DNA from 3 places in the Paenibacillus sp. FSL L8-0663 genome. Region 2 is predicted to be linked to each of the others. Evidence: riboswitches for the same ligand, from Rfam matches in the RefSeq annotation. Region 2 holds a riboswitch; each other region holds the start of a gene.
What was found. A riboswitch is a leader RNA that binds a small molecule or an ion and turns the genes downstream of it on or off. The one in region 2 is predicted to bind cobalamin.
Positions count from the first base shown of each region.

Region 1 (10,802 bases), 3.8 Mb from region 2:
TCAGCACGCGTCAGAATGACGGTCTGTGTCAGATCAGGCACCGTTAGCTCTGCACCCAGCACGGCCGCAGAAGCAAAGACCGAGCTGACGCCCGGTACGATTTCGTAGGCTAATCCGCGCTGCTTCAGCAACACCATCTGTTCCAAAATAGCTCCGTACACTGCCGGATCGCCTGTATGTACGCGAGCTACACTGCGTCCAGCCTGCACAGCCTCGCTCATAATCTCAACCTGCCGCTCCAGATCCATGCCTGAGCTTTGCAATACCTGCGCCTCTGGTTTGGCCGTGGCAATCAACTCGTCGTTCACGAGTGAATCCGTGTACAATACCACATCGGCCGTGCGTAGAATCCGGGAACCTTTGACCGTAATCAGCTCCGGATCGCCGGGACCTGCTCCTACGATATATACTTTGGGCTCCAACGTCATTTGCTCACCACCATTAAACTCAAATATTCAAGCTCCTGTCCGCGCAGCTCACGTGCGTTGCGCCATACCATTTCATAAGGAGAAGTGACCTTGGTAATGACTGATGCACGGTCCCCCAAATTGAGTTCATCGAGCACATCCAAAATCAAATCTAACACCTTGGCAACCTTAATAAACACGACCGTATCGTGATTCTCAATCGCCCGCTTCATCGCTTCCCGATCATCCGTAGCCGGTATAATACCGACCTGCTGATCTCCGTCTGCCAAAGGCAATTCCAGCGCTGCCGCCGCGCCCAACACAGACGAAATGCCCGGAATGGATACAATTGGCACCTCTGGATGGAGATCCTTCATGAGTCGTGCCAAGTGAATAAAGGTACTGTACAGATTGGGGTCTCCCTCTGTGACAAAAGCTACATCCTTGCCTTCACGCAGCGCCTCCCAGCAAGCAACCACCGTTTTGTTCCACTCACGCTCCAGTACAACCGGGTCCTTGGTCATTGGAAAAATGAGTCCCAGCATCTCCTTTTCCTCCGGGTTGACGTACAACTCCACGATCTCGTGAGCATACGATTTGCCCCCCCGGCGTTTCTTCGGATAAGCCACAACTGCACATTCCTGAATCATGCGATACGCCTTGACTGTAATCAGCTCGGGATCACCCGGCCCCACTCCTACGCCGTAAAGTGTTCCTGTTGCCGCCGTATTCATGCTGTCTCTCTCCCCCTCTTGAATAACCAGCTTACTCCCCTGCTACTTCATCAGCCACGTCTACCGACGGCTGTCCTGTAATGACATATATCGGATTGAGTCCGTCAAAACGCGTCATATTCAAAATCGGCTTGCTGCGCGCTGTTTGCAGTAACGTCACCGAAGTATCGAGTCCTGCTGTTTGCATCGCCTTCATACCGTCATGTAGCGTCTCAATCGTTGCAGCATTCACTACAATTCGTCCATCCTTACGCAGACGGGAAGCGCACAGACGAATCAGCTCGGACAATTCTCCCCCGCTCCCACCGATAAACACCGCATCCGGGTCTGGCAGATCTTCCAATCCGGCAGGCGCTTTGGCATGAATAACCGGGAAATCGGTGCGGAATTTGATCTTGTTTGCTTCGACATTAGCCAGGTCGCCTTCGTTCTTCTCAATGGCAAATACTTGCCCATACTTAGCCAGTCGCGCACATTCTACCGCTACAGAGCCGGAGCCTGCACCGATGTCCCATACGATGCTTCGCTCGGTCAGACGCAGCTCAGACAAGCTGAATACGCGTACTTCACGCTTCGTGATTAGTCCTTTTTCCGGCTTGCGCTGGTGAAATTCCGCATCCTCGAAGCCAAATCCCCGCCGAATTGCAGGCACGTTTTCACCCTTACGGCGGCGCAAAATAACCACATTCAATGGTTGGAACGTTCTCTGCGCCATCTCTTCCAGCGTATAATGCTGATACACCTCATCCGGTCCGCCCAAATGCTCGCCGACAAAAGCATCATATTCCGTCATGCCATAATGCAGCAGATAGGCAGCGACTGCACCGGGATGATTCCGGTCGTCCGTCAACAGCGCGACCTTGTTCTGTCCGTCAATCCGCTGCGCCAGTCCGGTCATCGGGCGACCGTGTACGCTTTCCAGCACCGCATCCTGCCAGCTTTCACCGAGACGCGCAAACGCCAGCTGAACCGAGCTGAGATGCGGCATAATATCCAGATGTTCCGCCCCCAGCTTGGCAGACAAATAACCTGCAATTCCAAAAAAAAGCGGATCGCCGGACGCAAGCACGACAATATCCTTGTCCTCACGCAACCGTCCCAATTCTTCCACCACGGCGGATAAGCCGCTCTTTAATGTTCGTTTTTCCCCTGCGGCTGCCTTGAAAAATCCTAGCTGGCGTTCTCCACCAACCAGCAGGTCCGCACGCTCAATTTGCTCCAATGTTTCCTGCGACAGACCTGCCGCTCCATTTTCACCGATACCAATGACACGGATCACTTTACTCACCGACTCTCGCCCTCCCCAACACGTTCCCTTTCAGCGTTATCAGTACCATTTCCACAACGATTCCACCACCTGCATGCTCCAGACAATGCTGACATCCATAGGTACACAGCTTTTCAAAAAAGCTCAGCGCATTCGCTTCGGTCATCATATCCGCCACCTGCGTAGCTGTATTTGCCTCTGCCACTGCCGCTGCAAGCGACTCATCCACACCCGCTTCACGCGCAACCTCAGCCAAAAAGCCAAAATCCACCGGAGCGCTCTTGGAGTGAACCATCATGATACCTTGAGCGACCTTGGACAGCTTACCGGGCATACCGACGAGAATAATCTTTTTCATTCCCAGCCGTTTCCCTTGCTTTATAGCAAAGCCAACAAAGTCCCCCATCTGAATAAAGGCCTCTTCCGTCAGCTGATCATACATTTGCATGGCGTATTTTTCACTGCTGCCGCCTGTGGTCAGGACGATTTCCTGGCAGTTCATCGCTTGCGCAACTGATATGGCCTGCACGACACTGGCTTTATAAGCTGACGTGGAAAACGGAACGACCACACCACGCGTGCCTAGTATGGAAATACCGCCAAGAATGCCAAGCCGACCGTTCAGCGTTTTCTTGGCAATTTCTTCACCATCCGGTACGCTGATGACGACACGGACACCTTTGGCCGATCCGTGCTCCTCAAGCACATCTGTCACAGCCTCCGTAATCATCCGGCGCGGCACCGGATTAATCGCTGCTTCTCCGACAGGCACAGGCAGACCGGGCTTCGTTACCCGCCCCACGCCGATGCCACCGTCCAATTCAATGCCCGGCTCCTCGCGCCAGCTAACGGACGCGATAATTCTCGCCTGATGCGTGGCATCTGGGTCATCGCCACCGTCCTTGATCGTCGTGCAGGAAGCTTCGTCCGCGTCCAACACAGGCTCAATCAGCTCAAACGCCTGATCGAAGCCCGCGGGCAGCGATATCACTGCTTCCTTCGGCGGAATGCCCGTGATGAGCAGTTGTACCGCTCCTTTGGCTACTGCAGCCGCACAAGCTCCTGTCGTAAAGCCTGACCGCATTGGCTTGTCCGGTGCGGGAGCTTCACCGCTTTTCATCCGTTTGGGCTTGTCGGCGGACGCCGCTTCCTTTTCCATGCCAATTCCTCCTTAACCTCTTCTGCTGATCATGTTCCAATTCATTTCATGATACAGCAAACGGACAACCGCATCTAGCGGACAGCCATTAAGGAGATCGCATTCAATGCTGCTACGACAATTGTACTGCCGCCCTTGCGTCCAATATTCGTAATGAACGGAATATCCAGCTTGCGCAGCTCGTCCTTGGATTCTGCCGCCGATACGAAGCCTACGGGCATGCCAATCACCAGTCCGGGCTTGGCCGCTCCTTCTTTCACCAGACGAATCAGCTCCAGCAACGCTGTTGGCGCATTACCAATCGCATAGATACCACCTTCGCTCGCCTGAATCGCTTTGCGCATCGAAATAATGGCGCGTGTCGTATTCAGCCTTTTCGCTTCTTCCATGACGTCAGGGTCAGATATGTACACATGCACATCCCCGCCAAATTGACGGATACGATCCTTACTCAGCCCCGCTTGAATCATCTGCACATCTGCCACTACCTGCTGGCCTGCGCGAATAGCTGCAATCCCGGCTTCAATCGCTTTTGGATGAAACACCATGCTGCGGCCCAGCTCAAAATCAGCAGATGCATGAATGACACGCTGTACAACGGGATATTGCTCTGCTGTAAAAGGATGCTCTCCCAATTCTTCTGTGATCATCTCGAAGCTTTTGCCTTCAATCTCCTGCGGCTGTACCGTTAGCGGTTTAAATTCTGTTTTGAAATCCATGGTAGACCACTCCCTTATGGAAAATTAGAAAATAGTTTAGGAAAATGACAATTCATTGCTACTAAATCATGGATACCTCTAAAAAACACCTGTTTTAAGATGACTATATTTTAAATACATGCCAGAAGTCGTTCCTGATGAACTGGACTCGCAGGGGTAAGGCTCAACTCAAATTGAAGTTTTCTCTTTTGCTGTACGCAGTGCGTTGATGACTCCGTCGAAATGATCAAATACTGTGCCAAATTCCACTTCCGGCCTGGAAATCAAAAGTACGTGAATCCCCAGCTCCAATGCAGATTGAACCTTTTCATCCACTGCTCCCGTGCTTCCGCTTTCCTTGGTGACCATCACGGTCGTGCCATAGTGCTTGTACAATGCTTCGTTCATCTCGCGGGAAAAGGGTCCCTGCATGGCAATAATATTTTTTTGCTCCATGCCCAGTTCGCCGCATTTCTCCATATTGTCCAGGCGCGGCAGCATGCGTATAACCAGACGAATCTCCGGATCTCCGAGTAAATGCTTGGTGAACGTGCCGAGCGTCTTACTGCCTGTCGTAAGCATTACAGAACCTTTGAGTTGCTTCGCTTGTAATGCGGCCTCTTCATAGGAAGACACGATGTGGAGCAACGGATGATTGTCATATACAAGTCCTGTCCGCTCATAGCGAATATAAGGAACCCCGGACTCGCGAGCGGCTGTCATCGCATTCGCATGTGCTTCTTCTGCAAAAGGATGACTGGCATCAACAACCGCCTGTATTCCAAGCTCCCGAATCATTGCAGCCATTTCATCGGCTGTCATTCGGCCTGTACGTACGTCTAGTCCCGCTTCAGACAAGCTGGCTGCCGCGCTTTCGGTTACGACTGAGGTCAATACGTTGAAGCCATTGTCACGGATTTGCAGCGCCAATTCCCGAGCATCGCTCGTTCCGCATAGCATGAATATCATGAGCCCTTCACCTGCCCGCTTCCATTCACTACAGATGGCGTATGTGAATGCTCGTGATGGTGATCATGGTCATCATGGCTGTGAGCATGGACATGCTCATGAGTGTGATCGTGGCTGTGTGTATGGTGATCATGATGGTCGTGCTCATGTGTATGATGGTGGTGGTGATGTTCATGTTCATGATGATGATCGTGGTCATGATCGTGGTGATGATGGTGGTGCTCCTGCGCCTCCAGGCGGAACTGGCAGTTATCACAATTGGCTGTAACCTTGCCGAACAAACCTTCCTTAGCTCGCTCCAGCACCAGTTCAACCAATTGAGGATGGAAACCAAAATATCCGCCCATCTCCACTTGTAATGCAGGGTGAGCCTCGGCAAATTCCTGGGTCATTTCTCCGATGCGTTTAATCAGCACACCCGTGAACAGAAAATAGGGAAGCACGATAATCTTTTTGGCCCCCAATCGTACACAACGCTCCAATCCATCGGGAAAGGAAGGCTGCGTCACACCGATAAAGCTGCTCTCTACCCATGTATAAGAAAGCTTCTCCCACAGCATACGGGTGATTTTGAAAAAGTCACTGTTCGCATCTGGATCGCTACTTCCGCGTCCTAATACAAGTACCGCCGTTTCCTCGTCAGGTACCTCGACAGATGCCTCGACAGCGCTAATCATCCCCGCTGGAACTGCAACCGGCTGGGCCTCTTTCAAGCGGCTTAGCAGAATGCTGACGATTTTCTCGTGAACACCAATCGGACGTCCGTATACAAATTCCACCTGCGGATATTTCGCCTTTGCCCGGTCAATAGCCATCGGAATATCAATTTTGGCATGTACCGCTGCGAACAAAATAATCGGAATAAGAACGACACGCGTCGCCCCTTTCTCCACACAAGTTTGCATCCCATCAGCAATGCTGGGACGTGCCAGCTCCAAGAAACAGGTTTCCACGCACATATCCGGTACCCGATCTGCCACTGCCTGTGCAAATTCCAGCAGTTCCTGGTTCCCCTCCGGGTCCCGACTTCCATGTCCAACCAACAATATTGCATCCACTGCTGTTGTTTCCTCCTCTTTAATAGGGATAGCCTGCATGACGCCCTATTTTATATATATGCTTGTATCCCGTTCATCAGGCCTTCAGTCCATTAATCACCACAAACCGCATTCACTTCTACCGTTACTGGTGCATCTTCATGCCGGAACCCCGCAACGACACCTACACGCTTAAAAAATTTATGAAAGCGCTCATTCGGATGTCCTTTTTCCTTATATTCAGCGATGACATGCTCCACGATGTCCGTAATCTGATCACCCGGAATTCCTTCCGCTACAGGCTGAGCGGCATGAGCATTGCGGCCGAATTTTTTGCCACCGAGGAAGAGATCGTACCCACCCTTGCGATAGACGATTCCGATATCCTCTAGTACGGCTCCATAGCAGGCCATACCGCATCCGTTCAAAGCAATGCTCGTTTCCTTGGGTGCCTGTAATCCACCAAGTACAACCTGTAAATGCTCAGCCACAGGCACAGCGTCATCCTTCTCCATATTGCAGAAGTCGCACGCCTTTACCTTAAACACATCGCCAATCGGCATGACAATGAATCGTTCATCCCGTAGCCGCCCGACCAGTTCCTCGGGATCTGCACACGGCACGCGCAGCACGATCTGATGATCTGGCGTGTATTCCAGCTCGCCATCATCACCCGCTACCTCGGCGAGCAGCGCCATCTGGCGAGCGGTGAATTTCTTGTTTCCCACACCCGGGGAAACGCCCACCTCAAACAGCGCAGGCTTGCCAAAGCCGCCTGTCGCCATCCCGGCCGCGGCCCCTGCTCCGGCCACCGCCGACGTTCCGGCGGTGCTCTTGGCGGTAGGCGCTTGCCCGCTCCAGCGAGCGTTGGCTTCGCCAGGCAGCTTACCGCCGATAGCGAGGCGGCTTAGCGCCTCTGCCGCCAGCGATGCCGTGGCTGCGTCGGTTTGCACAGCAGTCGTTGCCTGCACGGCAGCCATCGCTTGCGGGCGTGCCTGCGTCGCAACCGCAGCGCCGCTCGCGGAGGGTCCAGCGGGCGTAGTCGGGGCTGCTCCTGCCTGCGGTGTACCCTCTTGCGCTCCCAGCGACCACGGCTCCGCTTCCGTGCGGAGACGCTGATGCGGCTTGAGCGCCTGCTCGGTCGCATCCAACGTGTATTTGCGCTGATATCCGCGCGGAGTCACGATCAAACCGTCATACACCGTCGTCGAGGAATTGCCGATGATTACAGTCGTCAGCATCCCGATGTCATGGTTCAGCATATCTTCCAGCGTCGTTACAATAACTTGCTGACGCTCACGATAAGCACTTTTCACCAACCCGACCGGAGTTTGCGGATCGCGGTAACGCAGCAAAATGGACTGCGTCTCCACAATCTGGCGGGTACGCCGACCACTGCGCGGGTTGTATAATGCAATCACAAAATCAGCTGAAGCCGCAGCTTCTACACGCTTCACAATCGTTTCCCACGGGGTCAGATGATCACTCAGACTGATCGTGCAAGCATCATGCATAACCGGCGCCCCCAGCAACGAAGCACAGGACTGAATTGCCGAGATCCCCGGTACGACTTCTACCTCAACCCCGTCCTCGCGTCGCCAGCCTTTTTGCATCAGCACTTCGTACACCAGCCCTGCCATACCATAGACTCCCGCATCTCCACTGGAAATGACAGCTACCTTCTTGCCCATCTCTGCTTGGCGAACCGCCTCCTGCGCACGGCTCACTTCCTCTGTCATCCCTGTGCGTACAATCTCCTGTCCGTTCAACAGCGGACGGATCAAATCAACGTAGGTATTGTAGCCGATAATGACCTCACTTTCGTCCAGCGCATCCAGCGCCCGTTTTGTGATATGTTCCATATCTCCTGGTCCAAATCCAATCACCAACAATTTTCCTAATGGGCTCATCGTACTCCTCCTATTCATCCTTTTCAGGGCAGCTATCCTATCTATTTCAATGATTTATGCACATCGTGTAACTTAAAAAAACCCCATCCTGCCCGGATGGGGTTTCTATGTACGTATCTCTCATCAGACGAACAAACAGCGTAAGAAGACACGATTTGTCTTCCTCCAGCCTGCCGTTGTTTTCCATCTGTCTGTTTACGCTTCAAACGCTGCTGCACGTTCATATCCACGCAAACCTCTAGCCAACATGGAAAAAGCAACGTGTGCCTGATTTCCTGATTTCGTACACCCATCCTCTCCGCGAAGGTTAACGGTGCATACAGATCAAGGTAGGTCTCCTGGCTTGGCATCAACGGATTCTTTCGTCTTCCCCGTTTTTCACGAGTGACCAATTAAAAAAATCCTCTTCCTTACAGTGGCGGGACCGCTCGGGATTTGCACCCGATTCCCTGTTACCCTTTGCTCAACCGCAAAGGCACCTTGTCTGTCCGCTATTTGATTATGGGTCTTATCATAACCTTGCCTCAATCAGTTGTGCAAGCACGAAAAAAGCTTTATTTCAAGTTCTGTGCTTTATTTTTTAACATATGTAGCAATTCGTCCGGGTCTGCGGAGATGCTCAGTAGCGCTGGATGCTCACTCCCGGTAAACCCCTCTTGCACACTATGACGCACCATTTCTACTAACGGGTCAAAATATCCATTCACATTCAGCAGCCCAATGGGCTTGCGATGAATGCCGATTTGCGCCCAGCATAGTACCTCGAACAGCTCTTCAAAGGTTCCCAAACCACCCGGAAGGGCAATAAAAGCATCGGCCATCTCGCTCATTGCCGCTTTACGCTCATGCATGCTTGCTACCTCAATAAATTCGGTAACTCCCCGATGAATGATCTCTGCATCAAATAACAGGGTGGGCATAATGCCAGTGACCTGACCGTCACCCGACAGCATTCCATCTGCCACCTCTCCCATTAGCCCCCTGCTAGAGCCGCCATAGATCAGACGGATATGATGGCGAGCCATGGCTTCTCCCAGTTTGCCTGCTGCCTCAACATATACCGATAAATGTCCAGGTCTGGACCCGGCAAATACGCAAATAGAATTCATTAACGTCTCAGCTCCTGTCCTAAGTAGCATCGAAACTTATTCATTATATTAGATAAACATTTTCGCTATAACAAAAATCTTTGTCGATGCATGTCCAACAAAAAAAGATAAAGACCTCGTAGGCCCTTATCTTTATTTTACTCTGTATCCCGAAATATAAGTTCATTTTTTAGCATCTGCATTTATAATTTTGATCTCATTTCAATGACCATTCATGATCTTCAGACCACAGCCATGCACCGAATCGTTATGTTCAAAATATTTGCCCAGCTCCACCATCATCGCGCCCATGCGCTCTTCGGTTGGAAACACGACTCGATCAATCCCTTCTTCCACAATGGACTGTGCAGTCACCTTCCCTACGGATACAGCAATCACATCCTCACGAAAAGCTTCCAGTAAATCCTCAATTCGATTTTGCTCTCTGGCATATTGGGCCAAAAATCGAATTTGCGGACCACTCGTGAATGTAACGGCATCAACATTACGATGGATAACATCCTCCAGTAACGCCTGCAATTTTGCTTCCTCGGGTGGGATATGCTTATAAGGAAGTACCTGGCGGGTCACTGCCCCCTGCTCGTCCAGCCATTTTACCAACCGTGGGGCTGGATCGCCATGCAGCTGCAACAGCACTTCCTTCCCCTTCAGATCGTATGGGGCGAAAGCTCCTGTCAATCCGATCAAACTTCCGTCCTCGTCTCGTACTGCTGGCGTAAAGCCACGCTTTTTGAGTCCATTGACCGTCTTGTAGCCCCGCGCTGCAATGTTGGAAGATTGCAGCAACTCTATAATCTGCTCAGCCACACCCATATCCTCTGCCATATCGAACAGGGCATCCAGCCCCATGCCTGTCGTGAAGATGTACCAGTCCGGAGGGTTCTTTACCCACGATACAACAGCGTTGCGCAGCTCGATATCATCTAGAAAAACAGTGCCCTGGGCCGGACGATGTACTGGCTCCCCTCCCATCTTCACAACTAGCAGCGCCATTTCGTCTGCTTTACGGGGACCAGCAAGAGCGACTCTCTTACCTGTCATGCGTTGTGCCATTCTGTTTCCTCCCTAGTAGAAGTCGTATTTCTTTCTACCAAGTATACAATCAGAGGGGTAAAAGACAAATAAGAATTACTTTTTCGATGAATACAGGAATCTTATAAGTGGGTGTGTCCTGTTCTGTCTCCCTGCCGGCTTTCTAGCTGACTACTGCTATCCCGCTCTCCGTTAGATGCCTTATCATCTCCGCCTTTCCCTTTAGATTTGGGTCGGAGCAACATCCATAGTACCAAGGGCATAAGTACAAAAAAAATGATCATCACCGCGGTCCACTCCCGGCTGAAATCAAAAACTTGCACGATGTTGGAGAACAGCATAAACGAACAGACATAACCTAACAAACCTACGGGCCAAACCATCAGACTCCCCCAGGCATGGGAGAACATACGCTTTACCGCCAAACTGGTAACGTACAGATCAATTCCGATCTTCGTAAGAAAGGTGGGTACGGTCAGT
Region 1 is NZ_JBBOYM010000001.1:5,248,734-5,259,535, forward strand. It holds gene cobM (precorrin-4 C(11)-methyltransferase) at 1-428, opposite strand, end outside; gene cobI (precorrin-2 C(20)-methyltransferase) at 425-1,141, opposite strand; gene cbiE (precorrin-6y C5,15-methyltransferase (decarboxylating) subunit CbiE) at 1,173-2,429, opposite strand; gene MKY75_RS23250 (cobalt-precorrin-5B (C(1))-methyltransferase) at 2,422-3,567, opposite strand; gene MKY75_RS23255 (precorrin-8X methylmutase) at 3,642-4,286, opposite strand; gene cobK (precorrin-6A reductase) at 4,455-5,234, opposite strand; gene MKY75_RS23265 (sirohydrochlorin chelatase) at 5,231-6,292, opposite strand; gene cobJ (precorrin-3B C(17)-methyltransferase) at 6,385-8,181, opposite strand; cobalamin riboswitch at 8,493-8,678, opposite strand; gene MKY75_RS23275 (LOG family protein) at 8,736-9,290, opposite strand; gene MKY75_RS23280 (uroporphyrinogen-III synthase) at 9,492-10,343, opposite strand; gene MKY75_RS23285 (GerAB/ArcD/ProY family transporter) at 10,445-10,802, opposite strand, start outside.
Region 1: it holds a riboswitch for cobalamin, as region 2 does, so the genes downstream of both, cobJ (precorrin-3B C(17)-methyltransferase) here and MKY75_RS06685 (ABC transporter substrate-binding protein) in region 2, are expected to answer to the same signal.

Region 2 (10,802 bases):
ATGAAGCATTCATTGATTTTATTCCGCTGGAACGGCGAATCTCACTGCTGCCTGTGCTGGATCGCTATCCTCATGTGATTTTGATCCGGTCAATGACCAAATTTTATGCCATTCCTGGCCTACGATTGGGTTATGCGATTGCTCATCCGGACTATATCCGGCGAATGACGGCCAAACAGGTGACCTGGAGTGTGAATGGGTTAGCGTTGCTGGCTGGGGAGGCATGTCTGAAAAGTGGGCAAGCATATGAGCGCCGAACACAGGAGCTGATTGCTGCGGAGCGCAACCGTCTGTTGACCGGCTTGGCGGAATGGGGCTGCGGTGTCGTTCCCGGCGAAGCCAATTACGTGCTGGCAAGGGCGCCGGGTACGTGGAGCGCATCAGCTATTCAGCAGGCGCTTGGACAACGCGGAATCCTTATACGTAGCTGTGCTATGTATCCGGGACTGACGACGAGCCATTTTCGGATTGCAGTCAAGGATGCAGAAGCCAATAACAGGCTGCTATCTGTATTGGGTGAAGTGCTGGAGGAGGAGGAGCGGCGTGACAGTTAGCTTGATTATCCTGGCAGCCTATCTATTGGACAGGCTGATCGGTGACCCGAGGTGGTTGCCGCATCCAGTCATCGGTATGGGACATGCCATTTCAGCATTGGAAAAAGTGATTCGCTGCCAGGTCCGAAGTGACCGAGGGCTGAAACGTGCAGGTATACTGCTTCCACTCATTGTGGCGGGAGGCTCCTTTGCGCTCGCCTGGGCGCTGTTGCAATTGCTTGCCTGGATTCATCCGTGGTTATCTGTCGGCGCAGAAATAGTGCTGATTGCGACCACGATTGCTTCCAAAGGACTAAAGGATGCAGGAATGGCAGTCTACCGAGCGTTGCAGGCGGATGACCTGGCTGCGGCACGGCGGGAGCTGGGCATGATAGTCGGGCGGGATACGCAGCAACTTGATGAGCCTGAGATTGTACGCGGTACGGTTGAAACGGTCGCTGAAAATATCGTGGACGCGATTATTTCCCCGCTTTTTTATGCCTTGATCGGGGGAGCACCCTTGGCGCTGGCTTATCGTGCTGTGAATACGCTCGATTCCATGGTTGGCTACAAAAATGAAAAGTATCTGCATTTAGGCTGGGCTTCAGCACGTCTAGATGATGTGGCTAACTACATTCCAGCACGCCTGACAGCGGCAATGCTTGTGATAGCGGCGTGGATGTACAAACGAGATGCTGCAAGAAGCTGGCGCACAGTCAAGCGAGACGCTCGTCTGCACCCAAGTCCGAACAGTGGCTTCCCGGAATCGGCTGTTGCTGGTGCATTGGGGATTCGTCTTGGAGGATATAATGTGTATCATGGCGTGCGCTCCTTTCGTGCATACATGGGGGATTGGATACGACCGCTAGAGTCGAAAGATATACGGCATACGATCCAGCTGATGTTCGCCGTGTCCAGTATGTTTGTAGGATTGTGTTTGTTAGGAGCCGCAGGTTGTTTTGCCTTGGGATGGGTGCGGTGAGGGTGAGGAGTGACACACTGAATAATGATCGAGCAGGAAGTGACATTTCTTGAAACAAGATATAGCAGCAAAAAGGACAGTAGAATACGCACAAAGACCGAACTCACAGGAGGATAAGGTGCCGTATGATGCTAAAGAAGATCTGCATTGGGATATGGAGCTCGTGTTAGTTCGTCACGGCACAACCTTATGGAACAAGGAACGTCGATATCTGGGACACTCCGACTTAGGTTTGCTACCGGGGGCAGAGCAGGAATTAAAGCCTTTGCAGGAAAAATTGCAAGGTCAGTCCTTTGCTCGAATCTATTGCAGCGACTTAATGCGATGTCGCCAGACCTTGCAGATCATTGTGCCGGAATCAGAATTGGCGTCTGGAATTTCCCTATCTACTATGTCTCCTATGATGGAACCATGTCTGCGAGAGCTTCATTTTGGCGAGTGGGATGGAAAAACGTATGACATGCTCAAGGATGTGTCGTTGTATCGGGCTTGGATTGATGAGCCGCAACGGATCACCCCACCTGGAGGAGAATCTTGGACAGATTTTGTAAATCGTCTGCGGAAATTTCTTGACTCTCTGTATGAATGGCGTGTTGCTATGGAAGTTCAACCCATGGATTTGACTGCTGCGCCGCCCTCTGTTTTGGTCGTTACGCATGGTGGCGTAATTCGTCAGCTTGCTTGCATGCTGATACCGGGCCATGATTTTTGGAGTCTGAATCCGAGGCCGGGAGAAGCATTTAGGATTCGATTGAGGCTGGCAGGACCGCACAATTACATAGCGGAAATGCTTCCTCATTAGGTTAGACACCAGCGGATAAAGAGGCTGTTTGGGTTGTAAGCCGCCTCATTTTAACCTATAATCATCAAGTAAAAGAACGGCTTGACTACCACTACATCAAATATCCAGCAGACGAGGTCGGCGCAGCGTGATGAAACTATGGTTTCCCTCCCTGCGCTGTTAAAAGGGAAGTCGGTGTGAATCCGGCGCGGTCCCGCCACTGTAAATGGAAACATGCCCGTTAGTCCTCTTTATATGTTACTAAGCATATGAAAGAATTTCAGGACATGTATTTTACCATAAGTCAGGATACCTGCCCGTCCGCCTGTCACCATAATCCTTCGAGGAAAGGATGACGTGTTCGCAGTGACTGTCCATGCGGAAAGAAGCTGCCGCCTGCGCACGATCTGCGCTAACGTGACCCCTGTGTCCTGATATGAGGATGCGGGGGTTTTTGATAGGAAAAGAAGGCTAGATTTAGAAGATATCTGATGATGTTCAAGTAACGCTCTTAACGATTTATTTATGAAGGGGTGCAAATCATGGCAGGAAAAAAAATAAAGGTGTGGACAACAGGTCTATTGGCTCTGATTTTGGCAGTTGTGCTGAGTGCATGTGGCGCTAATGGAAAAAATGCAGAAAATAAAGAGGGTCAGGCTTCTTCACAGCAGCCGGGACAGGCAGTAAACGCACAAGAGCCTCCGGGCAAAACGGTTTACCCGCTCACAGTTAAAGATGCAACAGGACAGGAATTTACATTCAAAAAAGCGCCGGATAAAATCGTTTCCGTCTCCCCGGCAGAAACCGAGGCGTTGTTCGCCATTGGGCTGGATAAGGAAATTGTCGGCGTCTCCGACTACTCTGATTACCCGGAAGCAGCTACGAAAAAGCCTAAAGTGGGCGGTATTATGAAACCGAACGAAGAGGCGATCATTGCTGCGAACCCGGAAGTCGTTTTTGCAGGGATATCACTTAGTGAACAGGCTACGACCAAGCTGCGCGACATGGGAATTATGATTTTTAAAACGGAACCGAAGACAGTGGAAGATGTCATGGCTAACATCGAATTGTATGGGAAAATCACCGATCATCAGAGAGAAGCAAGAGCGGTGACTGACAAGATGAGAGCAGATGTAGCAGAAGTAAAAGAAGGAATTAAAAATATCGGTAAAGGGCAGAAGCTGCGGGTATACGTCGAGTTTTCACCAGGCTGGACAGTGGGTAAAGGCGAGTTTATGGACGAGCTGATTACGTTGGCGGGCGGCGAAAATGTAGGTGCCACGCAGAAGGGGTGGTACCAAATCAGTGAGGAAAATATTATTGCTGCGAACCCTGACGTGATTTTGTACAGCAAAAGTGTCAAGGACGACAAAACGGGCCAGACGCTCGGTGATATCATTAAAGCTCGCAGTGGATGGGATCAAATATCGGCTGTTCGCCACAACCGGGTATTTGCCGTGGATGATAATTTGATCAGTCGTCCGGGTCCACGCGTAACGGAAGGTCTCAAGGAAGTGGCCAAGGGCGTGTATCCTGAAATTTTCAAATGAACCGTAAACTGATCGGCTTTGGAGGGACAGGTCTTGTCCTGCTGTTGCTGACGCTGCTGCTCTGTCTTGGCATCGGCTCGGCCAAGCTTCCGGTCAGCCAAATCACGGGCATTCTGGTTAACCACCTACCGTGGTTAGGCGATACGTTTACACCGGATTGGAATACATCCTCAGAGCAGATTATTTTGAAGGTCAGATTGCCACGAGTGTTACTGGGAATGTTGGTAGGAGCAGCGCTGGCGCTGGCGGGAGCCGGATTTCAGGGTGTGCTGCGTAATCCTTTGGCTGATCCGTATACACTGGGGGTATCCTCGGGGGCTTCGGTAGGAGCGGCAGTACTGATTTATTGGGGCCTTCAATTTTCATTTGTTGGCATATGGACGCTGCCGCTAGTGGCATTTACGACCGGAATGCTTACGCTGTGGATGGTGCTGACGTTGGCACGGGAAGGTGGGAAAATTCCGACACAAAGTCTCATTTTGTCGGGTGTGGTGATGCAATCCTTTCTGGGAGCGGTTGTTTCCTTTCTGACAGCCATGTCGAAGGAGACGGTCAATGAAATATTGTACTGGACGATGGGAAGTCTTAGTCTGCGCGGTTGGTCATATACAGGAATCCTTTTACCTTATGTGGTCATAGGGCTGGTATTTCTATGGAACCGGGCACGTGTGCTGAATATTTTGGCTTTGGGTGAACGTCAGGCGGCGCACATGGGAGTTCATGTAGATGCGACGAAGCTATCTGTTCTGATTATTTCCACGCTGCTGACAGCAGCCGCTGTCTCGGTATGTGGTGTGATTGGCTTTGTGGGACTCGTTGTACCGCATATCATTCGTCTGGTGACAGGTCCTGATTACCGGATGATTGTTCCATTATCTGCGCTCGGTGGAGCTATTTTTATGGCTTGGGCAGATACGGCGGCTCGCACGTTGTTAGCCCCCACAGAAATTCCTCTGGGCGTAATGACGGCCTTTGTTGGGGCACCGTTCTTCGCATATCTCCTGTACCGGAACAAGAAGCTGCGCAGGGGGGAACTACTGTGACAGAACAAAGTGAATCACAGAAGGTGCGTAATCGGGCATTAGAGGTAGTGGGTCTGACACGTGCCTATGGAAAGTTCCATGCGTTAAAGAATATAAGCTGGAGCGTCGCCGAAGGAACTTGGTGGGGGATCATTGGTCCAAACGGCAGTGGAAAATCAACCTTGCTGCATTTGCTTTCCGGTGTAGATCAGCCAACTTCAGGCAACGTTCATATTTATGGCAAAAAGGTCGGTAGCTACAGCAGAAAAGAGCTTTCCCGACTCATAGCCGTACTCCAACAGGAAGGGCTTCCTCCAGTGGGATACACCGTTAGGGAAGTCGTAGAAATGGGACGTTTTCCCCATCAGGACTGGCTAGGCAGGGAAAAGGGTGTTGATGTGGAGGCGATCACGGATCGCGTGCTGGAGCGATTGGGACTTACCACGCTGGCGGACAGAGCATTGGACCGTTTGAGTGGGGGACAGCGACAGCGTGTAGCCTTGGCAAAGGTGATGGTGCAAGAGCCACGAATATTGCTGCTGGACGAGCCTACGACCTACCTAGACTTGCGCTATCAGCTTGAATTTATGGAACTGCTGGCAGATTGGCGCCAAGAAACGGGTGTGACGATCATTGCGGTCTTGCATGATCTTAACTTGACAGCCCAATTTTGCGAAGATTTGCTTGTACTCAAGGATGGAATGGTTGAAGGATTGGGAGCTTCATCGAAGTTATTAACCGAGGATCGGATTCGACGAGTATACGGTGTTGAGCCTGTGATGCTTCCGCATCCTGATAGCGGTGTGCCGCAGCTCTTGCTGCGCAGGAGCGCTTCGGATACAGCAGATTAAATAAACGATGAAACACACTTAAAAAGAGCAGGGAGTGGAAGGTATGAACGACAAGCTGCGTCAGCTGATCGATAGCATTGCCCAGCCGGATGGGGTGGCGGCCTCGGCAGCTTCAGCCCATTTGGACCAATTAACAAAGCCACCGGGAAGTCTTGGAAAGTTGGAAAGTGTGGTCATTCAGCTAGCAGGAATTACAGGAGTGGATAAGCCTGAATTCGATCGTAAAACGGTTATGGTCATGGCTGCGGATCACGGGGTGTGTGAAGAGGGAGTCAGTGCCTTTCCGGCTGAGGTTACACAGCAAATGCTGTATAACATGCTGTCAGGTGGCGCAGCAATTAATGTGCTGGCACGCCATGCGGGCGCAGATGTCAAGGTGGTAGATGTTGGCGTGAATGCGGATGTCGCTCACGCGAATCTGGTGGACCGAAAGGTACGCATGGGTACTTCGAATATAGCTAAAGGGCCAGCGATGCTGCGTACTGAAGCGGAACAGGCGATTTTGACCGGAGCTGAAGCTGTAGCAGAAGCGGTCAAAGGTGGCACACGGCTATTCGTTACTGGAGAGCTGGGCATCGGGAATACCACAGCCAGCGCTGCGGTCGTATGTGCTCTCACCGGGCTGGAGCCGGAAGTTATCGTAGGCCGGGGGACGGGTGTAGATATGGCTGGGCTTACCCGTAAAATAGCGGTTGTCTGCCGCGCATTGGACGTGAACCAGCCAGATGCAAATGATGCGCTCGACGTGCTCACTAAGGTCGGCGGTCTGGAGATTGCCGCCTTGGCAGGAGTTATCCTCGGCGCAGCCGCACATCGCTGTCCAGTCGTGTTGGACGGCTTTATTTCCGGCGCAGCTGCCCTCGCAGCGCGTGCACTTGCGCCTGCAAGCGCTGCGTACATGCTCGCTTCGCACGCCTCGGACGAGCGCGGGCACGCGGCGGTGCTCCGCGAGCTCAAGCTGGAGCCCATGCTTCATTTGGACATGCGGCTCGGGGAGGGCACAGGTGGTGCGCTTAGCTTGCACCTGATTGATGCGGCGTGCCGCATTATGCGCGAAATGGCGACCTTTGCCGATGCAGGCGTATCGGACGGTCAGGGAGCCGCGCAGCGATGAAAGCGCTCGTGACCGGCGGGGCACGCAGCGGGAAAAGCGGCTTTGCCGAGCGATTATGCATGTCGCGCGCGCCTGGCGCATGCTACATTGCAACGGCGCAGGCCTACGACATGGAGATGAAGGAGCGCATCGCCCTTCATCGGGTCCAGCGCGAGTCTGCCGGGTACGACTGGCAGACGCTGGAGGAAGCGCAGGCGCTGCCGGAGCTGCTGCGACGGCTTGGCGGCGATCAAGCGTCGCAGCCATCACCCGCGCCTATGGTGTTAGTCGACTGCCTGACCCTGTGGCTGTCGAACGTGCTGCTGGCCGCAGGCGAGGACGGCGAAGCTGCGTCCAAAGTTGCCATTAATGAACTGACGGCAGCTGTGGAGCAGTATCCGGGGCAGCTTGTCATCGTGACCAACGAGGTTGGTGACGGTATTGTGCCCGAATATCCGCTTGGTCGGCTGTATCGGGATTTGAGTGGGGTTATGAATCAGCGGATTGCCCGTCTTTGTGATGAAGTATTTTTGGTGACGGCGGGTATTCCCGTAGAACTCAAACGGCTGGAATATAAGCTATGAGCCGCGAACGTCAGGCTGTTGCTGCTGCTTTTCAATTTTTAACGCGTCTTCCGGTGAAGGCGGAATTGGATTTTTCCCCGGATTTGCTTAAACGCAGTGCAAGTTATTATCCGCTGGTGGGAGTGGTCATTGGCATCATCGTCTGGGGCTTTGCGGCGCTCGCTTCTATGGTGCTGCCGCCGTTGCCGTGTGCGATTCTTACTCTTGTTGTCTGGGTTTGGTTGACGGGTGGATTGCATTTGGACGGGTGGATGGATGCAGCTGATGCCTTGTTCAGCTACCGATCCCGTGAACGGATGCTGGAGATTATGAAGGATAGCCGTGTAGGGGCAATGGGCGTTATTGCTTGCGTGTTGCTGCTCATGCTCAAGGCTTCTTTGCTATATACGGTGCTGGTTGAACGGAATGTGTCTGGCTTGCTGCTGCTTCCGATGGTTTGGAGCCGCTGGTTTATGGTACATGCGATGAAGCGCTGGCCTAAAGCCCGTAATGATGATGGACTGGCTGCGCGTTTTGCTGATATGAGTGGTGGCCGCGTAGGGTTGGCCGTATTCTGGGCTGTATTAGTGACCCTGAGTGCTGCCGTAGGACAATATCTTCTGGCAGGTTTGGCTACAGCAACAAGGGATACTGGGAATCTGTCGTTGGCAGGATCATGCTTACAAACCTTGCCTTCATATTCTGAAAGCCTTCCAATCTCGATAGGTTTTGTGTTGATTCCGCTCTTGGCTTACGGTGTTGGAACCTTCACGGCAAACCGTATTAACCGCCGCTTGGGTGGACTTACGGGAGATATATACGGAACTTTAAACGAATTGCTGGAGACTGTTTTATTGTTGTTTATTGTCATTTTGTACGGGTTGTGACCAGATTTGAAATGAATTCGTTAAAGGGGAAGAGGCAATTGTCAACTTTCGAACCGTCCTGCACGAGCCCGGCAGCCGTATTGATGCTTCAAGGAACAGCGTCGGATGTGGGCAAAAGCGTGGTGACGACTGCGCTTTGCCGTATTTTTACGCAGGACGGATATCGTCCAGCACCGTTTAAGTCGCAAAATATGGCGTTAAACTCTTATGTTACCGAAGACGGCAAGGAAATTGGACGCGCTCAGGGGGTGCAGGCTGAGGCCTGCGGTATTGAGGCCACGACCGACATGAATCCGATTCTGATTAAGCCGGTCAAAGATATGCACTCACAAATTGTTGTACACGGTGTACCTTATGCCTATATGAGCGCCTCCGATTACCGGAGGGATTTTTTGCCAAAAGCCAAGCAGACCGTTATGGATGCTCTGAATCGGTTGCGCGATACCTATGATATTGTCCTTATGGAAGGGGCAGGCAGCCCGGCAGAGATTAATTTGAAGGACCGCGATATCGTAAATATGAATCTGGCAGGTTGGGCGGATGCTCCAGTGTTGCTTATTTCAGATATCGACCGGGGCGGTGTTTTTGCCTCTCTCGTAGGAACCATCGAGTTGCTGGAACCCCATGAAGTACAGCGTATCCGCGGATTTATCATTAACAAATTCAGAGGCGATCTGTCTCTGCTGCAGCCGGGATTAGACTGGCTGGAGGAACGGACAGGCATTCCTGTACTCGGTGTATTGCCCTATCTACCAGACATTCGCATTGAAGCAGAGGATTCGGTAGTACTGGATAAGAAGCCCAAGCTATCTGCAAAGGATAAAGAACTGGATATTGCAGTGATACGATATCCGCGGATTTCCAATTTTACGGACACGGATGCTCTGGCCGCAGAGCCGGATGTGAGTGTTCGTTATGTCACAGAAGCCGGACAGTTGGGCGTACCGGACGCCATTATCTTACCGGGGACCAAAGACACCATTGGAGACCTGTTGGAATTGCGTGAGAGAGGTCTGGAGAAAGACATTCGGCAGGCTATGAATACCGGCTGCACACAGCTAGTTGGCATTTGTGGAGGTTATCAGATGCTGGGTACCGCACTTTTTGATCCCGAAGCCGTCGAATCTGGGTTGCCGCAGCAGGCAGAGGGGTTAGGTTGGCTGGCTCTGTCCACGACCTTTTTGAAGGAAAAGCAAACCGTACGCGTACAAGGAACCCTGTCTAATCATTGTCCGCTTTTGCTTAGCGCTACGCCTGATTCGGGTTATGCCTCTAAGCCAAGCATTGAAGGTTATGAAATACATATGGGCGTTACGGAGTATGTTACGGAACCATACGCACCTACAGATGGAACTTTAAAACTAAGCGAAATGAAAAGGTTATTCCATATCCGGCGTGGCGAAGGAACAGTTTTTGAGGAAGGCTGGGGTACGACAGACGGTAAAATATGGGGAACCTATTTGCACGGTGTGTTTGATAATGACCGTTTTCGCCGATGCTGGCTGGATGGATTGCGACAAGCCAAGGGCTTGGCACCTTTAGAAAGCACTTTTACTGTACGTGAAGCCAAGGAACGAGAGTTTGACCGTGTCGCAGAGGTGGTTCGGGCTCATTTAGATATGGAGCAAATTTATCGTATGATGGGAATGAATTCATAAACTTCATAAAATGATTATTTAAATCGCTCTTAAAAATAAAGAGGTATCTCTACAGCCATTTTCATGACTGAGAGATACCTCTCTTTATTCAGGATTTTGCAAAATCCTCTATGGTATCGGCTTACGTAATTTTAAATTTTTGGACAGCCTTTTGCAGCTCGGTTGCTTGTTTGCTTAATTGGCGAACAACCTCGCTGTGGCTTTCCATTTCATTCAGTTGCTCATCGGCATTTAATCCGATTTCCTGAATCATATGCTGTGCATTGGCAGCGATGAGAGCTGTCTCTTCCACGGAAGCAGATACTTCTTCCGAGCTGGCGGATACTTGTTCCGTTGCTGCAGATACCGTTTGAATCGTAGCATTGATCTTTTGCATAAGCTCACTTAGCTGGTTAAAGGCTGAGCTCGCTTGTTGAACCATTTCCGTTCCCGAATGAATTTCACGGCTCACCTGGGTCACAGAGTCCACAGATTGTTGCGATACTTCTTGAATGGTAACCAAATAGTCGGAAATTTCTTGTGTGGCTTCTTTAGATTGCTCCGCAAGCTTGCGCACTTCTCCGGCTACTACGGCGAAGCCCCGTCCATGTTCGCCCGCACGGGCAGCTTCAATGGAGGCATTCAGGGACAACATTTGAATTTGCTTCGTGATATCGAAAATAGCCGAAACGATACTGCCAATGGCTTCTGAGCGCTCATTCATACTATGGATGTATCGAAGCGATTCATCGGCAGCATGTCCTACCTGTGACATTTGAGCTACAGCTTTTTGAGCGAGCGTAGTACCGTTAACCGTTTCTTTTGTCGCTTCACTGATTTGATCGGATACATCATTGGCAGAGGAGGCGATGTGCTGAACACCTTGAGCGATTTCCTCCATAG
Region 2 is NZ_JBBOYM010000001.1:1,476,933-1,487,734, forward strand. It holds gene cobD (threonine-phosphate decarboxylase CobD) at 1-554, shown strand, start outside; gene cbiB (adenosylcobinamide-phosphate synthase CbiB) at 544-1,515, shown strand; gene MKY75_RS06680 (histidine phosphatase family protein) at 1,565-2,317, shown strand; cobalamin riboswitch at 2,440-2,631, shown strand; gene MKY75_RS06685 (ABC transporter substrate-binding protein) at 2,839-3,846, shown strand; gene MKY75_RS06690 (FecCD family ABC transporter permease) at 3,843-4,889, shown strand; gene MKY75_RS06695 (ABC transporter ATP-binding protein) at 4,886-5,719, shown strand; gene cobT (nicotinate-nucleotide--dimethylbenzimidazole phosphoribosyltransferase) at 5,763-6,833, shown strand; gene cobU (bifunctional adenosylcobinamide kinase/adenosylcobinamide-phosphate guanylyltransferase) at 6,830-7,396, shown strand; gene cobS (adenosylcobinamide-GDP ribazoletransferase) at 7,393-8,262, shown strand; gene MKY75_RS06715 (cobyric acid synthase) at 8,301-9,920, shown strand; gene MKY75_RS06720 (methyl-accepting chemotaxis protein) at 10,042-10,802, opposite strand, start outside.

Region 3 (10,802 bases), 3.8 Mb from region 2:
AGCCGGCATTAATCAGGGCAAGTGTTCCCCACCCTACATAATAATCTTCTGACATGGTATTCTCCTTTGTAAAAAGGTATAATATCGTACTGTGTATGGTATGAACACATCCATGATTTCATGAATTTAGAGTAAATATACCTTTATATATTCTGGTTTGAGGAGCGAAGCTAAGTTGGAAAGATATCAGGCAGAGCGCATTGTCGCTGAGCTTTTGGAACGGGCTGCTATAGGTGTGATAGTCAAGCTGGAGAAACGTTTTCCTGGCGGAAGGCTGATTGGGGGTAAATATGCTATGAATGCTCACGCCATTACCATGTATACGGACGTTATCGAAACACAGTGTTTACAGATGTTCGGCAGCATTGATCGAGTTGAGGAGTATTTTACAGTTGTGCTTGCACATGAGATTGGGCACGCCGCCGATACAGAATTAGTGGACCTCTCCGATGCGTTGGAGCAAGAGAGTGGGATAGGGACCCGGCAAAGACTTGCGCTGCAAATTGAAGAAAACGCATGGAATTATGCGCTTGGGTTGGTGCCTGAAATAGATGCAACGTTTATTTCTGCCGTAATAGACGAGTCCTTGCTGGCCTATCGGGTCCCGATTATGGAGCAGTCTGACATTGCGTAACAAAGATGATCCGAGAGCCGTCAGGCTCTTTTTTTGTTGATTAAAACAGACGAGATTGGGTCGGATGATCTAAAGGAGTAGCTTTTTAAGCTGCGACACGCGTCCCTGGGATAGTTCGAGCATTTCGGCTAATTCTTTTTGAGATACATTTGGGTGCTCCTGCATGAGCTGTTTTAGTTTATTCAGGAGATCATTCTGATTTCTGTAACTCCTTCTTTTCTTGGGCTGGACAGGACGTGCTTCACTCAAATGACTAGAAGGATTATCGCTCTTCAGATTTTCAATACAACTTTTACATATCAGATGATCCCTAAAATAGCTCAAATGATCTACGGCACCACAAAAATAGCAAGAAACCCCCGTATACTTGCGAATCATCAGTCCCTCTGGGGTAATAAAAAAATCGAGGGCATCTCCAATATTAATATTCATAGAATTGCGCAGCTCCTTAGGCAGCACAATGCGGCCTAAATGGTCTAATGGTCGTGTCATTCCTGTGTTCTTCATCATTTTTCCCCTTTCCTGAAATGCGCTTATAGTTGTAGGAATTGTATGTATATATGCTGGAAGTACAAAGCGCTTATATTACAGTTTGTTTTGGTATAGCTATGCTGAAAAAAAAGCTCCGGCATGACGAACAATTACGTCTGCCGGAGCATTGTACAGCCAATGAATCTAAGATGTCATGTCGAATTACTGTGGGTTGGTTGTCCAAATACCGGCTACTTTTAATTGAACCCGTGGAGGCAGTTTCAATGTGGCTAATGTCAGATCGGCCAAATCCTGCGGTTGAAGCATGCGATCCTCATCACCAATAGGTAATCCTGCGTTTGCCGCTAGTTCTGTATTGACAGTGCTTGGAGTCAGCGCGGTGACGCGAATGTTAGATTTGCGAACTTCCTGCATCAGTGCTTCTGTGAAGCCCATCAAAGCAAATTTGGATGCGCAATATGCCGAGCCTGTTGCAAAACCTCGTTCTCCTGCCGTCGAGGAAATATTAATAATGTTTCCGCTCTTTTGTGCCAGCATGCTTGGAAGCACAGCATGTGTGACATAATAGGTTCCCATCAGGTTTACGCGAATAATACGTTCCCACTCTTCGGGGTCCATCTCCGCGACTGTGCCAAAGGTAGCAATGCCTGCATTGTTAATCAAAATGTCGACAGCGCCTAGCTCATGTTCTAGTGAAGCTACAGCGGCAGCGGCCTGTGAGCGATCCGATATATCTGCAACAGCACTCACCACTTTCACACCGTATGTACTCCCCAGTGAATCCTGCAGCTTTTGCAGGTCAGTCAATGTGCGTGAAATTAATCCCAGGTTAACGCCTTCCTTAGCTAAAGTTTCGGCAATTGCTTTACCGATTCCTTTACTGGCTCCTGTAATAATAGCTGTTTTATTCTTAAGTTCCATCCAGTCTCCTCCTTATTAATCTATAATGTGGTTGTGCATCTGGGCACATGGTTACATTATACAAGGTTAAACTCATTGAACCAAACTTCGCCTCTGATGAGGCATTCATTTAGAGGTCTCTATTTGGAAATATAAATATCCCCTGAAGTGGTTTCGACCTTAATCACGTTCACACTACCGGGAACAGATTCGGGAGTATTGATACTCCCAGAGTCAGAGCGGACATTATAAACACCTTTAAAATCGGGAGCTTGCTTAATCTTCACGTCACCAGAATCAGCATTCACTTCCAAGTTGGCTACGGCACGTTGCGTAATATTTGTCTCCCCTGAGGTTAGGGAAATAATGCCATTACCGCTATAATCGCGAATGGTAACATCACCTGAAGTAAGCTTTAACTCCATATCTGCTGCAAGCTGACTGGCTGTAAAATTGCCGGATGTTAAATTTGCGATCAGGTGGGTACTTTGGAGGTTTGTAATCTCGGCAGTGCCTGAAGTAGCGGTGATGGAAGTATTCTGCACGGAGGCATCCTGAAGTTTTACATTCCCTGAATGTGCATCTACCTGTAGGTCAGTTAGTGTTTCGCCAGAGGGCATCTCTACGGTAATCGTTTGATCCAAATCAGGAGTGATCGAAAAGAATGACAAGGAAGGGGCCGGCTCCGATTGAATCGTAAGCTTACCGTTCTCAATTCGGGCATTATGAATTTGGTCGGCTACCTTTGTCTGAACTTCTCCACTAATGCGTATCGTACCTTGGTCACCAGAGCCAGGAGTAAACAAAATAGAGACATCATCAGAACTGTCCACCTTCAGCTTCTGTAGCTGACCACGTGTAAACGTCCATTCTTTGTTAATCTTCATGACTTGTTGACTCCATGGGGCACCGTAGGCCACCATTCCGGCTGCACCGATGACAATGCACAGACCTGCTGCAATAAACCACTTTTTATTCATGTTGTTAGTAAGCTCCCCTCAGGGTAGTCAGATTCCATTTCCAGTATCGTACTGTGCCTTTGACCATAAGGAGTAAGAGATAACGTACACCAGGCAGCAGCAATAGACCTATACCCGTCAACGTGATAGAGAAAAAGAATTTGGCCGGGTAAAAGGTGCTGTTTAGCGCATAATCAGTAACAGCGAGAAGAGGGGCTACAATGAAGCTGATCGATACCACAGCCAATGAAGCCCATACTGCCCATAGGGTAGCCATAATCGGGATGGAGATCAGCAAGTTAAGAAACAGTAGCCCTAAGAAAGTAAAAAGATTGCGTGCGAAGCTTCCCTGGCGAAGCGGAGGAGAAGCGTTCCAGGCTGCATTGGGATCATCCAACGCTTCTCGGGCAATATCCTCTGGGTTACCCAGCTCATTGGCAATCTCACTTTCGCTTTTGCCATTAACCAACCCGTAGTCAAAATGCTGGCTCAAATCACTAAGCAGCTCATTGCGTACCTCTGCAGGGAGAGGAGAAAGACGCTGTTCCACCTCTGTAAGAAACTGTTTTCTATTCATCGGAATTTCCTTCCTCCAGTAGGCTTGCGACATTATGGACAAAATCATTCCATTCCCGCGTAAGTATTCTTGTATAATGACTGCCAGTATCGGTCAGCCGATAATATTTGCGAGGAGGCCCCTCGGTCGATTCCTGTAAATACGTTGTGCAGTATCCTTCTGATACCAGACGGCGAAGCAGTGGATATAGGGCTCCCTCGGCTACTTCAATATGACGGGAGACGGCTTGCGCCAACTCGTAGCCATAACGGTCTTTGCGTCCAATTAGAACTAGAACGCACAGTTCCAGTACCCCTTTTTTGAATTGGATGTTCACATTCACGAGCGGTGCTCCCTTCCTGGATGTTATCAATAATTCATAGGTGTCGTTCGGAATAAGGGAAAGAAACGTGTGTTTGTGCATAATTTGTCACGGGTACTAATTATAGAACAGTAGTCAGGTATAATTTAACATCATGTACTGATTAATGCAAGGTACTAAATTTTTAATAATAAAATATTTGTGTCAAAATGGACAAATTTCCTTCCTTGGAGGCTTTATTGAGTAGCGAATGTTGTAGAAAAAAGTATTTTTATTTGGGAATTCATCGAAATATGGCTGGAAGCACAGATAGGATGCCGCTTTAATTTCATTCATTAAAATGATAGATTGTAAAGTATTCAACAGGGTTAAAAATTACTTTTTATGAAGAGGTGGATAAAGAATGGACTGGAAACATTGGTATATGGAACTGGAACAGGATGATGAGTCTTGGGATGTATCTGAGGAGATTGTTCTGCGTGGTGTAGTGCAACTTGATTTTTGCGGGCAGCCCTCGGAAGTAGAAGTCGAATTTATCGTGGGAGCCGATTCCGAAGAACAGGCACAGACTATAGAAGAACCTACACTGTTGCAAAAAAAGACATGGGAGCAGTATATGGAATATTCATCAGCTATTCATCCTCAAGTGTTGGAATCCATACACCATCATTATGCTGGCATCGTGGAAAAGTATCGGAATGCTTACAGTACATGGGGAGAGGACCCGGATGAATATGCGCCTTATGTGGAGCGGCCGGAACAATTGTTGAATCGAATACAGCTTATGTCTATATTGATTTCCGACTCATCGGCAAAGGATGAACTGTATTTGAATTTTAGTTGTTCCTGGGATCGAGAACATGGCTTAGGCGTACATATGAAGCAGATGAAAATGGAGCATATTCAAGGCGCTTATACATTATATGACCTAGAATAAATCCCCTTCCCGGGCTTTTAGCAGAAAGGACCGGAAAGGGGAACAGAATATGTTGAAAATGAAGGCGTGATTCGAAACGATAAAAAATTAGTTGGATACAGCCAATGCAGCCCGGGCTGCTTGAGCGGCTTGTACCATTTGTCGCAAGGCGGCGACAGATTCCTCTTTGGTGCGGGTTTTCAGACCACAATCTGGATTAACCCAGAACAAATCTGATGGCAGTACGCGCAGGGCACGCTGGATCATGCTTAGCATTTCAGATACATCGGGGATGCGCGGACTGTGGATATCGTACACGCCCAGACCGATGCCTTTGTCGTATACCTGATCTTCAAAGCTGACAATCAGTTCTCCGTGGCTTCGCGAAGTTTCAATAGATATAACGTCGGCATCCATGTCGGAGATGGACTGAATCATATGCTGAAATTCGGAATAGCACATATGCGTATGGATTTGGGTCGCAGGTTCAACGGTGGCCGTGGTCACAAGGAAGGCTTGAACTGCCCAATCCAGATAGGCTTGCTGTTGTTCTTTTTTCAGCGGAAGCCCTTCACGAATTGCGGGTTCATCGACCTGAATCATGCTGATGCCCGCTTGTTCCAGTGCCTCTACCTCTGCCCGTAATGCCAGAGCCAATTGTAAAGCAACTTGGCTACGCGGAATATCATTGCGTTCAAAAGACCAGTTCAAAATGGTCACAGGGCCTGTAAGCATTCCCTTAACAGGCTTGGAAGTTAACGATTGAGCGAATGCCGTTTCTTCCACAGTCATGGGCTGATCGAAGGAGACGTCTCCGTATATAATCGGCGGTTTGACACAGCGGGAGCCGTAGGACTGCACCCATCCGTTTTGTGTAAAAGCAAAGCCATTCAGCTTTTCGCCAAAAAATTCAACCATATCGGTCCGCTCAAATTCCCCGTGTACAAGCACGTCAATGCCAATGTCCTCCTGAATATCAATCCATTCCTTGATTTGCTGTTGGATGAACGTCCGGTATTGCTCGGCAGACCATTCTCCTTTGCGATAGTGCAGGCGGGCCTTGCGGATCTCGGCGGTTTGCGGGAAGCTACCAATGGTCGTCGTAGGCAGTGGAGGCAACTTCAGCTTATTTTGCTGAATCTCACGACGCTCGGCGAAAGGAACGCTGCGTGTTAGAGGCTCCTTTGCCAGCAAGTCAGCCAGATCGTCAGCTGTTTGTACGCGTGCCGCTGAGCTGTTGAAACGGGCTACCGCATCTGCACTTTGTCCAAGCTTGGTGAGTGCGGATGGATCGTGTTTGCCAAGTGCAGCCGTCAGGACGGCGATTTCCTCAAGCTTTTCATCGGCAAAAGCCAGCGCTTGCACCAGTTCTCGATCCAGCTTGTGCTCTGCTTCCAGACTGACTGGCACATGCAGCAGACTGCATGATGGCTGTACGATAAGCTGCTCGGCAGTGGTCTGTTCTGCTAACTGACCGAGCAGGGTAGCCACAGCGTTAAGGTCGCTGCGCCATATATTGCGCCCGTCAATGACCCCAGCGCCCAGCGTTTTTCCTTTAGGGAAACCATGCTGCAATATATGCTGGAGATTTTCGCCATCATCATACACAAAATCAAGACCCAGTCCCTGTACCGGAAGTGCGGACAGACGCTCATAATGGTCCAGGCTACCAAAGTAAGTTTGCAGCATTATATTTAAAGAGGGCGCAGCTTGGGCCAAAGCTTCATAGACTTCCTGAATAATGTCCAAATCCTCTACTGGGAATGAGGTGGTCAGGACAGGTTCATCGATTTGGACCCACTGAACACCTTCTGCTGCTAGTTCAGACAGGACACGGGTGTATAAAGGCAGGAAGGTTCTTATAATAGAAGCAAGCTCCTTGCGATCATAGCCTTTGGAAAGGGTAACGAATGAATAGGGGCCGATGAGGACCGGTTTCCCATCAATGCCTAGCTCTTGTTTTGCTTCACGATAAGCCCGTAAAGGTTTATTTTCAGTGAACACCGGGACTGCGTTTGCCAATTCGGGAACGATGTAGTGATAATTGGTGTTCATCCATTTGGTCATTTCACTGGCGGTTGCTCCCTTCTGTCCACGAGCGATCCCGAAATACACGGACAGAGGAATCGGACCTGCGGGACGATGGTTGAACCGTTCGGGTACTAGACCAAACATCACAGATGTATCCAGCATGTGATCATAATAGGAGAAGTCTCCGACAGGAATGCGATCAATCCCCTTGTCACGCTGCTTGCTCAGATGCTCCAACCGTAATCTTTTCATCTCCGTTTGCAGTTCGCTTTCGCTAATACTGCCGTTCCAGAAGCGTTCCAGTGCTTTCTTCCATTCCCGGTTTTCGCCGATACGCGGATATCCCAGATTACTGCTAATTAAGCCGGACAATTCAGGCCATTCAATGACGGACATGTACTTTTCCTCCTAGTGGGTGGCTGTTTTATTTTTACGTACCAAAAAAGGCATTCTTCCCCCCAGAGTTAAAAATAAGTAGGGGAAAGAATGCCTCCGTGATTAAAAAATCAAAAATACGGCGACTGCTCTTAACACCTCCCTATCTTCCGTAGGTACTTGCGATGTTGTTAAAATAGGCAGGTCTCCTGACTTACGGATCATGACTCTCAGCATCCCTTCCCGGTCTGTGGACCAGTGGTTGTATGAACAGCTGGAAGTTCCCCGTTTACAGTGGCGGGACCGTGCCGGATTTGCACCGGCTTCCCTTTTAAGCCTGATCTGAATAGAACAGACACCTATCTCCAAGCTATGCGGTTAAGGTATGACGAATAATTATGCACTCGTATACTTGTTCACCATCATAAGTGAAACTTGCAGGATGCGCAATAGAAACTGCAATGGAATCTGTTAGGGATATGCAAAAAAAAAGACAAGCCTCATCCATGATGGAGACTTGTCCTAGATTAGATATAGCATTTGCCGAGTAACCTTCGCCTTAAGTCAATGAAACGGTGTAACCTGCCTGAATGCTGGCTTTTACATCTACTAGACGCTGATTGCGGCTGCCCCGGAAGGGAAGGGTCAGGTCCTTTTGCTGTTCTACAAAGCGACCATCCACAATCACATCGCACAAAAGTGCTAGCTCTTGTCGCTCCTGATCTGTGAGTAGATCTTCATAAACAAAGCCAGTGTAAGCCCACACGGTTCGGTCGGGACAGGCCGCACGGAAGTCACGCACAAATTGCGAGCATTCTGCTGCTGAGAAAAACGGGTCTCCCCCGCAGAGAGTCAGTCCATCCAACAACGGATTATCCATGATGTCACGAATGACTTCCTGTTGTCGTTGGGGTGTGAATGGCTCACCTGCACGGAAGCTCCACGACGCTGGATTAAAGCATCCGGGACAGGCATGACGGCAACCGCTAATGAACACGACGGTGCGCAGGCCGTATCCTTCGTTCAGAGATTCCGGAATGTAGCCACACAAATTCACTTATGTTTCACCCGATCTCGAACTTCTGCTTGTTTTGCAGCATTAAAGCGAACGGTATAATCCCCTGTCAGATATCCGGTTACCCGACGTAAGCGCTGAAAGTGTGTGTGCTCCTCATCTGTGCCACATTGGGGGCAGCTTGTCCCGATAATCCCTTCATAACCGCATTCCGTACAACGATCCACCGGATGGTTGATGGAGAAGTAGCCGATATTCTGATGCAGCGCGTATTGAACAATTTTAAGAAACGCATCCGGGTTATTCCGCGCATTACCGTCCAGCTCAATGTATGATATCGCACCAGCGTTGCATAGGTTATGGAACGGAGCTTCCAAGCTGATTTTACGAGCAGCCGGGAGCGTGTAATACACGGGAATATGAAAAGAATTCGTGTAATATTCTCGATCATTCACCTCAGGAATAATCCCGAAATCACGTTGATCCAGCAAGGTGAACTTGCCCGACAGACCTTCGGCAGGCGTAGCGAACAATGTAATATTCAAATTGTGATATTCACTCATTCGATCGCAATACACGCGCATAGAAGTGATGATTCGCTGTGCCTCGCGGTATACGAAATCATCCTCCCCGTGGTGTTTCCCGTATAGTGCCTTCATGCACTCAGCCAGTCCGATGAATCCGATCGAAAGCGTACCGTGTTTTAGTATGCTTCCCACCTTATCATCTGGCTCTAGTTGTTCTCCACCTTCCCATACCCCTTCGCGCATCATAAAGTCCGAGGCTTTGGCCGGCTGGCTGGTCTGGATTTGATAGCGATGGATTAAGCCATCCACCGCAATGCGCATAACTTCTTCTAGTCTCGCATCAAAGCGATCACGGTCAGGTGTCAGGCGTTTGCCTGTGCAAATACCATACTCAATGCCAAGCCGCACCAGATTAATGGTATTGAAGGAGAGATTTCCCTTACCACTCTGCCGATTTCTACCGAAACGGTCAGAAATGGTGCGGGTACGGCAACCCATTGTCGCTATAATGGTATCCGGGTCATCAGCACGGTAAAAAGGCAGGTTAAAGGTGGCATCCACATTCACAAAATTGGGATACATCCGTCTGCTAGAGCATTCTACCGCCCGTAAGAACAAATCATAATTGACGTCGCCTTCTGCCTGATTGATTCCCTCTTTGCATTGGAAAATATGCTGTGGAAAAATAGGAGTTTCCCCGCTACCCAAGCCGCGAATCGTGGCCTCCAGCAGCGATTGAGTAACAAGCCGTCCCTCAGCAGACGTGCACATTCCGTAATTCAGTGAAGTGAATGGAATCTGTCCACCTGCGCGACTGCTCATGGTGTTCAGGTTATGAATGAGCGATTCAGCAGCCTGTCGGGTTTCCGTCTCCGTCTCTTCGCGAGCGAATGCGTATGAACGAGGGCAGACTTCTTGCAAATGGGGATTGGCCATATGTAGCTCATCGTCAGTCAGACTGGATTCTATCTCTTCCTCGAACAGCCGAAGTCCCTTGCGCAGATGCTTGCGGAAGGACCGGGCAACGTATGGGGCAAGGTCCCAATCTATTTTATTGGCGGAGACACCTCCGAATTGGCTATTTTGCTGAGACTGGAATATGATGGCAACTAGTGCCATAGCGGACATAATCGTTTGCGGTGTGCGTACAGAGCCATTGCCTGTATTGAATCCGTCTTGTAGTAACCGGCCAAAAGGGATAAAGATACAATTCGTAGTTCCGAGTGCGTATTGGTCCAAATCGTGAACATATACATATCCGTGATCAATCGCGTTCGTCAGTTCGGGCGGAAGTACCCGCAGGCGCGCATACCATTTGGCATACTCGGACCCAAGCTTGCTCATTTTGCCGCTGAACGATTCTCCATTCAAATTTGCATTCTCCCGCAGCATGTCCAGATCTTGTGCCCCAATGACCCGCTCGCCGATGTCGTATAATTGATGTTCCTCCAGCACCTTCATCGTAAAACCCTCCATATAGTAAAATATATATATTTTTCACAAAAACAACATATTGATGATATCTAGTGATAACCAATTGTTTCGATCTATATATTGTATATACGTATACATCGGGAGTATGTGACTATTGTCACATTGGCAAGGGCGGCCGACACGAAAAAGCCAGGTATAGAGTAAGGGGCACATCCGTAGATATGCGCCTTACTCTATACCTGGCAATCGAAGTTGTGACAAAAAAATGAATAGGGTCGTCGGTACATTGTGTATGATTTTGGGATATAGATTTAGAAGGTTTAGAGTAGCTTTTTCAACTGGGACACCCGGCCTTGGGAGATATCGAGCATTTCTGCATACACTTTTTGTGGCAGGTTCGGGTGATCCTGAATTAGCTTGCGAAGCTTTTTTACCATTTCACCTTGCTGCACTCTGGATTGCTTGGGCTGCCACGTTGTGTTGTTTCGGATCGGCTGGGTATGTTCTTGAGCCTGGATAGCATCATTGCTTGTGGCATGCACATTTTCATCGGTCTTTAATAATTGAATGCAATCAGCGCAGATAAAGCTGTCCCGAAAATAAGTTAAGTGATCCACCGCGCCGCAAAATTTGCAGGAGAC
Region 3 is NZ_JBBOYM010000001.1:5,282,098-5,292,899, reverse strand. It holds gene MKY75_RS23450 (hypothetical protein) at 1-55, opposite strand, end outside; gene MKY75_RS23445 (hypothetical protein) at 176-634, shown strand; gene MKY75_RS23440 (AbrB/MazE/SpoVT family DNA-binding domain-containing protein) at 704-1,141, opposite strand; gene MKY75_RS23435 (3-ketoacyl-ACP reductase) at 1,328-2,047, opposite strand; gene MKY75_RS23430 (DUF4097 family beta strand repeat-containing protein) at 2,167-3,006, opposite strand; gene MKY75_RS23425 (DUF1700 domain-containing protein) at 3,011-3,562, opposite strand; gene MKY75_RS23420 (PadR family transcriptional regulator) at 3,555-3,884, opposite strand; gene MKY75_RS23415 (DUF6985 domain-containing protein) at 4,267-4,800, shown strand; gene metE (5-methyltetrahydropteroyltriglutamate--homocysteine S-methyltransferase) at 4,888-7,206, opposite strand; cobalamin riboswitch at 7,368-7,563, opposite strand; gene nrdG (anaerobic ribonucleoside-triphosphate reductase activating protein) at 7,745-8,242, opposite strand; gene MKY75_RS23400 (anaerobic ribonucleoside triphosphate reductase) at 8,239-10,188, opposite strand; gene MKY75_RS23395 (AbrB/MazE/SpoVT family DNA-binding domain-containing protein) at 10,482-10,802, opposite strand, start outside.
Region 3: it holds a riboswitch for cobalamin, as region 2 does, so the genes downstream of both, metE (5-methyltetrahydropteroyltriglutamate--homocysteine S-methyltransferase) here and MKY75_RS06685 (ABC transporter substrate-binding protein) in region 2, are expected to answer to the same signal.